Regions from separate parts of the Sphingomonas sp. Y38-1Y genome, predicted to be linked through region 3. Evidence: predicted binding sites of a transcription regulator. Region 3 holds the regulator's gene; each other region holds the start of a gene.
What was found. Region 3 encodes LexA, which represses DNA repair genes until DNA is damaged. Its sites were predicted from a motif close to GTTCCNCNCTTGTTCT; they were not measured.
Positions count from the first base shown of each region.

Region 1: RS883_RS16200 (protein ImuA) is a predicted target of LexA. The motif match lies at 1,758-1,773, and genes of this name have one in related genera.
Region 2: recA (recombinase RecA) is a predicted target of LexA. The motif match lies at 1,761-1,776, and genes of this name have one in related genera.
Region 4: radA (DNA repair protein RadA) is a predicted target of LexA. The motif match lies at 2,141-2,156, and genes of this name have one in related genera.

Region 1 covers NZ_CP135916.1:3,412,695-3,416,218, reverse strand. The annotation lists gene RS883_RS16205 (DNA polymerase Y family protein) at 1-1,077, opposite strand, end outside; gene RS883_RS16200 (protein ImuA) at 992-1,735, opposite strand; gene RS883_RS16195 (3-methyl-2-oxobutanoate dehydrogenase (2-methylpropanoyl-transferring) subunit alpha) at 1,942-3,225, shown strand; gene RS883_RS16190 (alpha-ketoacid dehydrogenase subunit beta) at 3,488-3,524, shown strand, end outside.
Region 2 covers NZ_CP135916.1:1,127,793-1,131,316, forward strand. The annotation lists gene RS883_RS05305 (ABC transporter ATP-binding protein) at 1-1,660, opposite strand, end outside; gene recA (recombinase RecA) at 1,851-2,924, shown strand; gene lpdA (dihydrolipoyl dehydrogenase) at 3,022-3,524, opposite strand, start outside.
Region 3 covers NZ_CP135916.1:1,946,434-1,949,957, forward strand. The annotation lists gene RS883_RS09325 (ComEC/Rec2 family competence protein) at 1-272, shown strand, start outside; gene bla (subclass B3 metallo-beta-lactamase) at 269-1,135, shown strand; gene lexA (transcriptional repressor LexA) at 1,170-1,841, opposite strand; gene glp (gephyrin-like molybdotransferase Glp) at 1,897-3,078, opposite strand; gene moaC (cyclic pyranopterin monophosphate synthase MoaC) at 3,078-3,524, opposite strand, start outside.
Region 4 covers NZ_CP135916.1:761,015-764,538, forward strand. The annotation lists gene RS883_RS03420 (response regulator transcription factor) at 1-374, opposite strand, end outside; gene RS883_RS03425 (DUF4173 domain-containing protein) at 386-1,948, opposite strand; gene radA (DNA repair protein RadA) at 2,177-3,524, shown strand, end outside.

The DNA.
Region 1 (3,524 bases), 1.5 Mb from region 3:
GGGCGGGCAGACGAGGACCGCTGTGGCTTGCGTGGCGGAGCCGGGCCGATCCGGCGCGTGAAGCCGGGGGGCATAGGGATTGCCGTCGTCGCGCGGGTGGCGGATGCGCATGTCGGCGGCTTGGCGGATGCCGGCATGGCGCGGACGCGGGGCGGCGAAGCCGGGGGCGCTACCGGCGGTCGCATGGCGGACGAGCGCGGCGGCGGCGCCGGGCGATCCGGCGACGGCGATGCGCGCGGCGTGCCCTGCGCGGGCGAGCACCGCGACGATGCGTGCGGCCATCGCCGCTTCGCCGCCGAACAGGTGGGCGACGCCGGTCAGGTCGAGGAAGATCAGATCCTCGCCCGCCAGCGCGACGCCGGGGCTCCACTTGCGCGCGAGCGCGACGGCGAGGCGGCGTAGGCCCTCGGCATCGGCAGCGGGGTCGGCAGGGTGGACGATCAGCCCCGGCACCATCGCGCGCGCGGCGGTGAGCGCCATGCTGCGCTTCAGTCCGCGCGACCGGGCGAGTGGGCAGGCGGCCTGGACGACCACGCGGCTGCCCACGCGCAGGCTGGTGACGACGGGAGGTGCGTGCGGTTCGTCGGCTTTGGTTGGTTGGGCACGTGCTTCGACAGGCTCAGCACGAACTGGGGCGGGGGTGGCGTTCGGTTCGCCAGGCCGGGCTTGTTTGGCACGTGCTTCGGCAAGCTCAGCACGAACGGATGGAGTGGACTGGGCGTCCTTCAGCGAGAACGGCACCGCGCCGCGCGCTTCGTCGGGTCGGAGCGCGCGGAAGGGGTGGTCGGCGGCTTCGCTGCGACGGCCGAGCTCGCGCATCGGCGGGCGCTGGTGGAGCGGCAGCGCCGCGATCTCCGCATCCACCACCTCGACATCGCGGCGTGCCCAGCGCGCGCCGGGGCGCCAGCCCGGTGTCTTCGGCACCGAGCATTCATTCGCACGCTCGTCGGCGACCTTGGCCGCCAGCGCGCTGGTGTCCGCGGCGCCGCGCTCAGGCGGCGGCGCGGGAATCGCGCCCGCCCGCCGCAGCCGGTCGATCGACCAGTCGGGCAGGCAGAGCGCAGCGACCCGTCGCATCGCAAGCCTCCAGCATCCAGGATCCCGTCTCACCACCGCGCTGGCGCACCAGCACCGCGTTCCAGCGCGCGCGGCCCACCCCCGCCACGCCGAGCGGCGCCGAGGGCGCGCAGCCGATCCGCCAGCGCGTGACCGCGGCGGAGGGGGCGCCCAGCGGATCGACGTCGGCGCGGCCATGCCGCTTGAGCATCAGCGCGATCGTGCGCCCGCCCTCTGCCGCCAGTTGCAGCCGCCGCGTCGCGGGCAGGCCGACGCGCTTCACCTCGCCGATGACCGCGCCTAGACCGCGGTGGCGCAGCCCCTCCTCCATCAGCGCCAGCACCTCGGCATCGTCGGCCGCCTCGGCATAGAGGACGCGCTCGGGCGCGAGGCCCGCTTGCGCGAGGCCGGGGGCGAACAGGTCGCGGCGGCGCACGATCCACAGCACAGTGCCCCAGGCGCGTGCGGCGATCCCCGTCAGGAACAGGGTCGCGGCGGCATCGTCGGCCAGATCGGGCGTGTCGCCCGCCACCTCGTGCAACGCATCGAGTCGCAGGCCACCCCCCGCCAGCCGCTCGTCGATCGTACCGATGCCGAACGGCAGCGCGGGACGCCGGCGGAAACCGGCGCCCTCGATGGCGTTCAGCGCTTGGCGCAATTCGGCTAGGCTGGCGGACATGGCGACTCGGTTGAACCAGAATGTTCCTATTCTGTTCCAACCCGTGTGGGAGTCAATCCGCCAATCGTCGCAAAATTTACAGGGCAGAGATGCTGACCCATTTACAAGCGCCGCCGGGCGTGTTGTAATTTTATAATAGCGTTCTGACCCGAAGGATCGGGCGGTGCCGACATGGGTTCTCGTGCACGTAGATCGGAGAGTGTGACTTGCCAGGCGACGTTCCCGCCAATCGCCCGCCGCTGACGCTGCACGTGCCGGAGCCGCGCTTCCGGCCCGGCGATGCGGTCGACTACAGCCATGTCGAGGTGCCCCCCGCGGGCAGCGCCCGCCGTCCGGAGCCGGGCGAACCGGCTGCCTCGTTCCACGAGCTTTCGTTCGGGCTGGTGCGCGTTCTCGATGACGAGGGGCAGGCGGTCGGCCCCTGGGCGCCGCGGCTTTCACCAGATGTGCTGCGCACGATGCTGCGCAACATGGCGCTGGTGCGCGCGTTCGACGAGCGTATGTTCCGCGCCCAGCGGCAGGGCAAGACCAGCTTCTACATGAAGTCGACGGGCGAGGAGGCGGTGTCGGTCGCCGCCGCGATGGCGATGCAGCGCGACGACATGTGCTTCCCCAGCTATCGCCAGCAGGGCATCCTCATCACGCGCGGTTACCCCCTCGTCGAGATGATGAACCAGATCTACTCGAACCGCGGCGACAAGCTTCAGGGCAAGCAGTTGCCGATCATGTATTCGGCCAAGGATCACGGCTTCTTCTCGATCTCCGGCAACCTCACCACGCAATATCCGCAGGCGGTGGGCTGGGCGATGGCAAGCGCGGCCAAGGGCGACAGCCGCATCGCCGCGACCTGGTGCGGGGAAGGGTCGACGGCGGAGGGCGACTTCCATTCGGCGCTGACCTTCGCGACGGTCTATCGCGCGCCGGTCATCATGAACGTCGTCAACAACCAGTGGGCGATCTCGAGCTTTTCGGGCTTTGCGGGGGCTGAGGCGACGACGTTCGCGGCGCGGGCGGTCGGCTATGGCATCGCGGGCCTGCGCGTCGACGGCAACGATGCGCTGGCCGTCTATGCCGCGACCGAATGGGCGGCGGAGCGCGCGCGCACCAATGCCGGGCCGACGCTGATCGAGCATTTCACCTATCGCGCCGAGGGGCACTCGACCTCCGACGATCCCACGCAATACCGGTCGGCGGAGGAAGCGAGCGAGTGGCCGCTGGGCGATCCCGTGCGGCGGCTGCGCGACCATCTGATCGCGATCGGCGAGTGGGATCTGGAGCGGCACGCGGCGCAGGACCTGGAGCTCGCCGAAACGGTCAAGAAGGCGCAGAAGGAGGCCGAGGCGAACGGCATCCTGGGCCATGGCCTCCACCAGCCGCTCGACACGCTGTTCGACGGCGTGTTCGAGGAGATGCCTTGGCATCTTCGCGAGCAGCAGGCGCAGATGATCGCCGAGGAAGAGGCGAGCGGCCGGCCATGGGCAAGGAAGTGATCCCCGTCATCCTCTCCCCTGGACAGGGGAGAGGATACCGAAGCTTGGCCCGGCGCGAGCCGGGGCTAGCGAAGGTTGGTGAGGGGTGGAGCGGCGCCCCGCGCCGCGCGCTTGCGGGGCAAGCGCCGACCCCTCACCCAGCTTCGACTAGGCGGCAGAGCCGCCAAGTCTGCGCAACCCTCTCCCCTGCAAGCAGGGGCGAGGGCAGATGAGTGCCATCATGACCGACACCGAAAACGAAGCACCTACCGACACCCAGCGCATGAACATGATCCAGGCGATCAATTCGGCGATGGACG
Region 2 (3,524 bases), 820 kb from region 3:
CCAGCACGCGGTCGAATTCGGCAATCGTCGACAGCCGGTGCGCGACCGCCAGCACGGTGCGGCCGACCATCAGCCGCTCGAGCCCCGCCTGCACCGCCAGTTCCGATTCGGTGTCGAGCGCCGACGTCGCCTCGTCCAGAAGCACGATGCGTGCGTCCTTCAGGAAGGCGCGGGCGATGCCGATCCGCTGGCGCTGGCCGCCCGACAGCGACGTGCCGCGCTCCCCGACGATGCTGTCATAGCCGTCGGGCAGCTCGGCGATGAAGTCGGCGCAGCCCGCCGCCTCCGCCGCGCGCCGCACGTCCTCGTCGGTCGCTTCGGGGCGGGCGAAGCGGATATTGTCCATGACGCTGCGGTGGAACAGCAGCACCTCCTGCGGCACCATCGCGATCGCCTGGTTGAGGCTTTCCTGCGTCACCGCATCGGCAGGCTGGCCGTCGATCAGCACGCGGCCGGCGCCCGCGTCGTAGAAGCGCTGGACGAGCTGGAGGATCGACGACTTGCCCGCACCCGACGGGCCGACGATGCCGACCTTCTGCCCGGCGGGTACGTCGAAGCTCAGGTCGCGCAGGATCGGGCGAGTGGGGTCGTAGCCGAAGCTCACTGCCTCGAACGCGACGGTGCCCGCGCCCGGCACGAGCGCGGGGGCGTCCGGCGCGTCAGTCAGCGTGTGCGGCACGCCAACGATCTCCAGCGTCTCGTCGAGGTAGCTGAACTGCTGGCTGGTATCGATCAGCGCCATCGCCAGGTCGCGCGCGCCGTGGAGCATGCGGAAGGTGAGGGTGGTGATGATGACGACATCGCCCGTCGTCACCGCTCCGGCCGACCAGCGGCCGATCGCCCAGACGAGCGTGCCCGCGACCATCGCCGCCATCGCGATGTCATAGAGGCCGCGGACGCGCTCGACGAAGAACCAGCCCTTGCGCTGGGCGTGCGCCTCGTCCTTGAGGATCACGTCCAGCCGGTCGAGCTCGCGCCGGCGCGCGGCGAATGCCTTGAGCACCCAAATATTGCCGATCAGGTCGACCAGCTCGCCGCCGACGACGCCCGCCTTTTGCGCGAACGCGCGGTGGTGGACGTGCCCCTTGAGGCCGTGGATGACGAGGATCGCGGTGACGGTCAGGAAGATGCCGCCCAGTACCGCCGCCATTGCCGGGTCGATCGTTACGAAGATGACGAGCGCGCCGACGAACGCAACGATCGGCGGCGTCACCTCCATCACCAGCCGGTGAACGAGCGCGCCGAAATTGCCCGCGAGCGAGCCGATGCGATGGCCGAGCGATCCGGCGCGCTGCTGCTGGAAGAAAGGCATCTGGTGCCCGGTCAGATAGTCGAACATGTCGAGGCGGATGCGCACCCCCGACGTGACGGTCAGGTGCCCGAGCAGGAACGCGGCAGCCCGCTGAAGCAGGCTCTCGGCCACCACTAGGCCGATGAACAGCCCCAGTGCCCAATAGACCGCCGCCAGCGCGCTCTTCGCGGTCATCGCGTCGATCAGCAGCTTCATGGCATATTGCGTGCCGATCGACCCCGCGCTCGCCGCGACGACGATCGCGCCGAGCAGCAGAAAACCGAGCGGCCGAGCGGCGACATAGTGGATCAGGAACCGGGCAGGACTGGTGAGAAAGCGCAAGGCGTTCGATCCATGAGCAGCGTTCATGATGCTGCGATGCAGCAGCCTCAAACTCTTGAAAGCGCTTTTGGGTGCAACGACCCGGACGCACGAGGAACCGAAGCCACGCTTGTGGTTGCGCTACCACGTTCCCATCTTGTTCTCATCGAACGAATTGGGTACGAAGCTCGCGCGCGTTGAACGGGGCGCGCGGTTGCTCTAGCGAGGAAAGCGGAAAATGGCAGCTCAGCTCAAGGTGATCGGGAACGACATGGCGACCGCGAACTCGGACCGGCAAAAGGCGCTCGACGCCGCTCTGGCACAGATCGATCGTGCCTTTGGCAAGGGATCGGCAATGCGGCTGGGCCAGAAGGAGACGATGCAGATCGAGGCGATCTCGACCGGCTCGCTCGGGCTCGACATCGCGCTCGGCGTCGGCGGCCTGCCGCGCGGCCGCGTGATCGAGGTCTATGGTCCGGAGAGCTCGGGCAAGACGACGCTGGCGCTCCACTGCATCGCCGAGGCGCAGAAGGGTGGCGGCACCGCGGCGTTCGTTGATGCCGAGCACGCACTCGACCCCGTCTATGCCAAGAAGCTGGGCGTCAACATCGACGAGCTGATCGTGTCGCAGCCCGACACGGGCGAGCAGGCGCTGGAGATCGTGGACACGCTGGTGCGGTCGAACGCGATCGATGTGCTGGTGGTCGATTCGGTTGCGGCGCTGGTGCCCCGCGCGGAAATCGAGGGCGAGATGGGCGACAGCCATGTCGGCCTTCAGGCGCGCCTCATGTCGCAGTCGCTGCGCAAGCTGACGGGGTCGATCAGCCGCTCGCGCTGCATGGTGATCTTCATCAACCAGCTGCGCATGAAGATCGGCGTGATGTACGGCAACCCAGAGACGACGACGGGCGGCAACGCGCTCAAATTCTACGCTTCGGTCCGCCTCGACATCCGCCGCACCGGCCAGATCAAGGACCGTGACGAGGTGACCGGCAACGCCACGCGTGTGAAGGTCGTCAAGAACAAGGTCGCGCCGCCGTTCAAGCAGGTCGAATTCGACATCATGTACGGCGAGGGCATCTCGAAGATCGGCGAGATCCTCGACCTGGGCGTCAAGGCGGGACTGGTCGAGAAGGCCGGCGCCTGGTTCAGCTATGACAGCGTCCGCATCGGCCAGGGCCGCGAGAATTCGAAGAACTTCCTCCGCGAGAACCCGGAGATCACCGCCCGCCTCGAAGCCGCGATCCGCGCCCGCACCGCCGAAGTGGCGGAGGAGCTGATGGTCGGCGAGAGCCCCGACGACGACGTTTGAGACCGGGACGCACCGGGGCGGGTTGACCGCCCCGGTGCGCTGAACGCCTGATTATCGTAATCACCAAAGGAGGCGGCGCGAGCCGCCTCCGTACGCCTCAGACGTGGATCGGCTTGCCGCGGACCGCCATCGCGGCTTCCTTCAGCGCTTCCGAATGAGTCGGGTGCGCGTGGCAGGTATAGGCGATATCCTCGGCCGTGGAGCCGAACTCCATGGCCTGCGTCGCCTGCGCAATCATCGTGCCCGCGACCGAGGTGATGATCCAGACGCCGAGCACGCGATCGCTCTCCGCGTCGGAGATGATCTTCACGAAACCGTCCGGTTCGTGGTTGGTCTTGGCGCGGCTGTTGCCGGCCATCGGGAACTTGCCGACCTTCACCTCGCCCTTTTCACGCGCGGCTTCCTCGGTCAGGCCGACGCCGGCGATCTCGGGCATGGTGTAGACGACGCTGGGGATCAGGTCGTGGTTCACGATGCCGGTCTGGCCGGCGATGTTCTCGGCCACCGCAATGCCCTCGTCCTCGGCCTTGTGCGCGAGCATCGGGCCGGGCGTGACGTCGCCGATCGCCCAGATGCCGTCGACCTTGGTCGTGAAATCGT
Region 3 (3,524 bases):
GTGGCTATCTGCTGCCGATTCGGGAGATGCTCGAACTTTGCCGGACGAGCGACATCGTCGTCAGCGACCGGCGGCTGCCACGCGGATGCGATCCGCGCTGGTTGCGGCTTGACCGGCAGATGCTGGCGAAGACCGGCGGCATGTCGATCGATCTCGATCGAGCGACCGTGGCGCGCGTGATCAGCGCGGGCGATCACCCATGGCTCAGCCCAGCCGGCGTGGCGCCGCCGCGCTTGCCGCGGGCGCCGCGAAACGGCACGCAGGTCAAATGATCCGCATTCTCCTCCTGGCCGCCACCGTGACGCTCGCGCCGCAATCGTCCGAGCACGCCCGCCAGCGCGCCGAGTGGAACCGGCCTCAGGCGCCGTTCCGCATCGCCGGCAACCTCTATTATGTGGGAACGAGCGAGCTTGCCGCCTATCTGGTCACCGATCCCAAGGGCCATGTCCTGATCGACGGCGCGCTGGCCGAAAGCGCGCCGCAGATCGAGCGCAACGTCGCCGCGCTCGGCTTTCGCATGCGCGACGTCAGGCGACTGCTCATCAACCACGCGCACTGGGATCACGCCGACGGCCTGGCAGCGCTCAAGGCTGCCAGCGGCGCGCCGCTTTGGGCCAGCGCCGCTGACCAGCGGACGCTAGAGACTGGCCGCGCGACCGATCGCAGCGACATGACGCCGTTCGCGCCGGTGAAGGTCGATCATGTGCTCAAGGATGGTGAGGTCGTGGCGGTTGGCGCGACGCGGATCACGACCCTGGCGACGCCGGGGCATACGCCCGGATGCACGAGTTTTCGGTTGACCGTGCGCGACCCGAAGATCGGGCGTGGCCGGCCCCTAGACGTCCTCCTTGCATGCAGTTTGACCGTCGCGGGCCAGCCTTTGGTCGGCAATCGCCGCTACCCGACCGCAGCGGCGGATTTCCGACGGAGCCTGGACCGGCTTGCCCCGCTTCGGCCCGATATCTTCGTCAACTTCCACGCGAGCGGCTTCGACCTCGCCGAGAAGCGCGCGCGGCAAGTGAAAGGTAATGCCGGCGCCTTCGTCGATCGCGGCGAGTGGCCACGCCGCCAGGTCGTCATGCGCCGCGCGTTCGAAACGGAATTTGCCCGGCAACGAGCCGGCGGCAAGCCTTAGGCAGAACCCCGACGGAGGACCGGTCGTCGCCGGCTCAGTAGCGCCGGAGCAGCCCTGCGAGCTTGCCCTGCACGCGCACCTGATCTGGGTGATAGCGCTGCGGATCGTAGCTCGCATTCGCGGGATCGAGACGGACCAGCGCGCCTTCCTTGCGGAAATATTTCAGCGTCGCCTCGTGCTCGTCGATGAGCGCGACGACGATCTCGCCGTCGCGAGCCACGTCTTGGCGACGGATCAGCGCATAGTCGCCGTCGAGGATGCCCGCCTCGACCATCGAGTCGCCCGATACCTCCAGCGCATAATGCTCGCCCGCGCCGAGCAACGCGGCGGGCACGGGGAGCATCGTCGCGCCCTCCATCGCCTCGATCGGAACGCCGGCGGCGATCCGGCCATGGAGCGGGATCTCGATCACGTCGTTGGCCGGGACTGGAAGCGTCGGGGCGGCGGACGCCGTCGTCGTGGCAGCCGGCTTGGGCTTGGTCGCGACCTTCGCCTCCGGCATCTTCAGCACTTCGAGCGCGCGCGCGCGATTGGGCAGGCGGCGTAGGAAGCCGCGCTCCTCGAGCGCGCTGATCAGGCGGTGGACGCCAGACTTGGACTTGAGCTCCAGCGCGTCCTTCATTTCTTCGAACGACGGCGAAACGCCGGTCTCGGCCAGACGATCGGAAATGAAGCAGATGAGTTCGTGCTGCTTGCGCGTGAGCATCGCACCTCTCCCCAAGGAACAGACGCCGAACGTTTATGCATTGTTCCCCTTGCTGTCAAGCAAGGTCGAGGATGCGTACCGAGTCGCCCACGCTCGCCGGCGGGGCGTGCGGATCGCGATGGACGAGGCAATCGGCGCGCGCGAGCGTGCGGAGCATCGAGCTGTCCTGGATCGCCGCGACATGGACGCGGCCGTCGATCCGGCGCGCGCGAAGATAGTCGGTCCGCTCACCATTGGCGGGGAGCGCCTCGCCCAGCACCGCCTCGCCGAGCGTCGGCAGTGGGTCGGCCGCGCCCGAAAGATGCGCGACCAGCGGGCGGACGAACAGCGTTGCGGTGACGAAGGCGGAGACGGGATTGCCGGGCAGGCCGACGACGACGCCATCGCCGATCCTGCCCGCCAGCATCGGCTTGCCCGGTCGCAAGGCCACGCGCCAGAAGTCGATCGAGGCGCCCGCGGCCTCCAGCGCAGGCCGCACCAGGTCATGGTCGCCGACCGAGGCGCCGCCGGTGGTGACGAGGATGTCAGCTTCCGCCCCGGCGAACGCATCGCGGAGGGCCTCCAATCGATCGGGGAGGATGCCGAGGTCGATGACGTCGACGGGCAGGTCGGCGAGCAATGCCGACAGCATGACGCCATTGCTCTCGGGCAGTTCGCCGTCGCCCACCGTGGCACCGGCGGGGCGTAGCTCGTCCCCGGTCGCGGCGATCGCGATGCGCACGCGGCGTCGGACGGGAAGCGCGGCGTGCCCGCCGACCGCGGCCAGCGCGATCCGTGCAGGCGTCAGGCGCTCCCCGGCGTCGACCAGCACGTCGCCTTCGTCGAAGTCGAGGCCGGCGCGGCGGACGTTGCGGCCCGGATTGCCGGGCCCTTCACCGTCGAGGTGGATCCGTTTGCCGTCTGCGCGCGCTTCCTCCTGCACGAGCACGCAATCGGCGCCGGCGGGCATCGCCGCGCCGGTGAATATACGGACGGTCTCACCCGGCCCGAGCGAACCAACATAGGGTCGGCCGGCGGCGCTCTCGCCGATCAGGTCGAATGGGCCGGGCAGGTCGGTGTGCGCGATCGCATAGCCGTCCATCGCGGACAGGTTGCGCGACGGCTGCGTACGTAGCGCCGCGATCGGCTCCGCCGCCCAGTGGCCCGCCGCCTGATGCAATGGCGCCTGCTCGATTGCGAGCGGGGATGCGAGCGCGAGCAGCCGCGCCTGCGCCTCGGCGAGCGGGAGCAGAGCCATCAGGCGGGAGCGAACCAGTCGCCGGACTTGCCGCCCGTCTTGGACAGAAGCCGAATATCCTGAACAATCATCGCCTTGTCGATCGACTTTGCCATGTCGTAGAGGGTGAGGAGCGCGGTGCTAGCGGCGACCATCGCCTCCATCTCGACGCCGGTCTGCCCTGTCGTGGCGGCGGTGGCGGTCACCGACACGCCATCGGCCTCGACGCTCAGCGACACCTCGACATTGGTCAGCGGCAAGGGATGGCAGAGCGGGATGAACTCGGCGGTGCGCTTCGCGGCCATGATGCCGGCGATGCGTGCAACGGCGAGCACGTCGCCCTTGGCGACTGCGCCGTTGCGGATCGCCTGCGCAGCGGCAGGGGACATGGTGATGCGGCCGCCGGCGACCGCGCGACGCTCGGTCGCTGGCTTGTGACCGACGTCAACCATCCGCGCCGCGCCAGT
Region 4 (3,524 bases), 1.2 Mb from region 3:
GGCGGATGCGCCTGAGTCCGGCGCAGGATCGCCATGACCCGCGCCACCACCTCGCGCGGGGAGAAGGGTTTGACCACATAGTCGTCGGCGCCGAGTTCGATGCCCAGCACGCGATCGATCTCGTCATCGCGCGAAGACAGGAACAGGATCGGCAGCTCGCCCGATGCGCGCAGCCGGCGGCAGACCTCCAGCCCGTCCATCCGCGGCATGTTGATGTCGAGGATGACCAGATCGGGGTGCTGCGCCTCCGCCATCGCCAGCGCAACCTCGCCATCCTCCGCCTCGATCGTGTCGAGCCCGGCCTTGGCAAGCGCGAAGACGAGCAGTTGCCGGATATGCGGGTCGTCGTCGGCGATCAGGATCGTGCGGGGCATGGGGCACAGGATCATGGTCGCTGGCGCTTCGTCAACGGGGTGGGTGTCGGCCGGACAGGCGGCGCGGAGACGTCCTCCGGCGGACGGTTGGGCGCGGCGTCGCAGTCGCGGCCCCATTGCGCCTTTCGCGGCACCGCCGCGTCGCTGCCCAGCCGCTCGCGCGCCGCCGCGAGCCGGCGGGCGCCCCGCCAGGTCCAGCGGTGCCAGTCTGCCTGGTCCAGTTCGAGTGTGCGCATTGCCCGCGCCCGAAGGAAGGCGGCGCGGTCGCGTAGCACCGGCCCGCCGGCGCGCGCTTCAAGCTCGATCAACGGCAGCAGCGCAGACGGGCCAAGGCTGCCGAGATAGCAGAGGTCAAGGTCCTCGCCCCGGCTGGCGTGGCGGACGTTCCAGGTCGCGGCGATCGCGCCCAGGTTGCTGAAGGCAGCAGCCGTGAGCAGGACGCCCGCGGCGAGCGTGTTGGCGTTGATCAGCCAGCGCGTCGTTCGACCGGCGAGCATCCGCCACGTGATGAGCACGAGCCCCACCGCGACCAGCCCCATCCAGCCCAGCGCGGCGATCCGCAATCCGGTCAGCGAATAGGCGGCGACATAGTCCAGCGTCCGATGGATGCTGGATGCCACAAGCAACAAATTCTGCGCGACCCAGAGCACGATCAGACGCCGGACCAGCGGACTTGCCGCCGCCGCGCTGCCCGGCCGCGCCGCGATCAGGACGAAGCCGGCGGCGAGCAGCGCCGTGACGATCAGCGGATAGGCGCCCTGATGCGCATAATCGGCAAGCGTGACGCCGGCGGGAAGCGGCGCGCCGCTCCACAGGAAGACGAGGTCGAGAACGTTCTCGATCGCGAAGACCGCATTGAACGTGACCAGCGACAGGATGAGAGGCAAGAGCGGGATCGATGGCAGCGAGCCTTGATCGCGTAACGTGCCGCGGTCGTGCAGAACGGCGCGCGCTGGCCGAAAGCCGGGCCAGATCGCCAGCAGGACGATCGACCAGAAGAGGAGGTGCAGCATGCCCGTCCCGACATCCGGAAACCGGATGGCGGCGAATGCATTGGCGATCAGCGGATTGGCCGCGGCGAACAGCATCAGGAACACGCCGCCGCCGATGACCGGCAGCGCTAGAGTCGCGGCCACGTGGCGGAACTTGGATCTGCCGGCAGGGCGCCGGGGTCGCATCAACCGCCTGAGGTCGCGAACGGGCGTCGCCAGCCCGCGCACCGCGTGGACGAGCAGGCCGCCGACCCAGTTAATCGCGTGATCGAAGCGGCCAAGCGGCAGCAGCGCGGCTGAAGCGATCGCGGTCCAGAAGAGCACCCAGTCGAGCGGACCGGGATCGTCGATCATCGCCGCACCGAACAGCGCCGCGCCGGCGAGCGCAGAGCGGGCGGGGCCGCTCCGACGGACGTCCCGGCGCACGAGCGCGAGCACCGCCGCCCATGCCAGCGCGAAGCCACCCAACGTCCATCCCGGCTCCTCGCCATAGAACAGGAAGTCGGCCAGGCCGATCAGTGCGACGGCACCGACGATCTTGGCCAGGAACGTTGCGCGTCGCATCGAGTCGTTGAGAACCATGCCGACCTCCTTCGATCAGTGGTTCTGAGCGATGGCGGTCGACGCGTGCCGGTCCGGGCGGTGCCGATCGCGTGGGCATGGCGTGCAGATTCCGTGCAGGCGGCCGCGATTGCGCTCCGACGCCGCGATCTCCGCCGCCGAGCGATCGGCGGCACGCTGCGCTTCCGGATGTAGGCACGGCGCGACGGGCATATTCCCTTTTCGTTCCGCCGCTGCTACGCCGCCGGCATGGCCAAGCCCCGCAAGCGCTATGTCTGTCAGGCCTGTGGGTCGGTGACGTCGCAATGGGCGGGGCAATGCACCGATTGCGGCGAGTGGAACACGCTGGTCGAGGAAGCGCCGGTTGCGGTCACGCCGTTCCAGCAGAAGCACAATCTCCAGTCCGGCGGGCGCGCGATCCTGCTCTCGGGGCTCGACACCGACGTCGCGCTGCCCGAGCGGATGGCGACGGGGATCGCCGAGCTCGACCGGGCGCTGGGCGGCGGGTTTGTCGAGGGTTCGGCGACTCTGATCGGCGGTGATCCCGGCATCGGCAAGTCGACCTTGCTGCTTCAGGCGACGGCCAAGCTGGCGCTGGCGGGCAAGCGCGTCGCCTATGTCTCGGGCGAGGAGGCGGCGGACCAGGTGCGGCTGCGCGCGCGGCGCCTCGGCCTCGGCAACGCGCCTGTGCAGCTGGCCGCCGCGACCTCGGTCCGCGATATCCTGACGACCTTTGGCGGGGCGGGGCCGCCCGACCTGCTCGTCATCGATTCGATCCAGACGATGCATTCCGACCTGATCGAGGGCGCCCCCGGCACTGTCAGTCAGGTGCGCGCGGCGGCGGGCGAGCTGATCCGCTTCGCCAAGGAGCGCGGGACGGCGGTGGTGCTGGTAGGCCACGTCACCAAGGACGGCAGTCTCGCCGGTCCTCGGGTCATGGAGCACATGGTCGACACCGTGCTCGCGTTCGAGGGCGAGCGCAGCCACCAGTACCGGATTTTGCGCGCGATCAAGAACCGCTTCGGCGGCACCGACGAGATCGGCGTGTTCGCGATGGAGACGCAGGGGCTCTCCGAAATCGCCAACCCCTCCAGCCTGTTCCTGACAAGCCGTGACGAGGGCGTGACGGGCACCGTCGTGTTCCCCGCGCTGGAGGGCACGCGCCCGGTGCTGGTCGAGGTGCAGGCACTGACCGTGCGGCTGGCGAGCGGTGCGACGCCGCGGCGTGCGGTGGTGGGCTGGGACAGCGGTCGGCTGTCGATGATCCTGGCGGTGCTGGAGGCGCGGTGCGGGCTCAGCTTCTCATCGGCCGAAGTCTATCTCAACATCGCCGGCGGCTATCGCTTGTCCGATCCGGCGGCGGACCTGGCGGTCGCGGCGGCACTCGTCTCAGCGCTGAGCGAACGCGCGGTGCCGATCGATGCGGTGGCGTTCGGGGAGATCGCGCTGTCGGGAGAGGTGCGGCCGGTGGCGCACGCGAACCTGCGGCTGAAGGAAGCGGCGAAGCTCGGCTTCCAGCGCGCGCTGGCGGCGACATCACCGGGGACCGAGGATGGCGGCATGCGGCTCCAGTCGTTCCGGACGCTGGGGGCGTTAG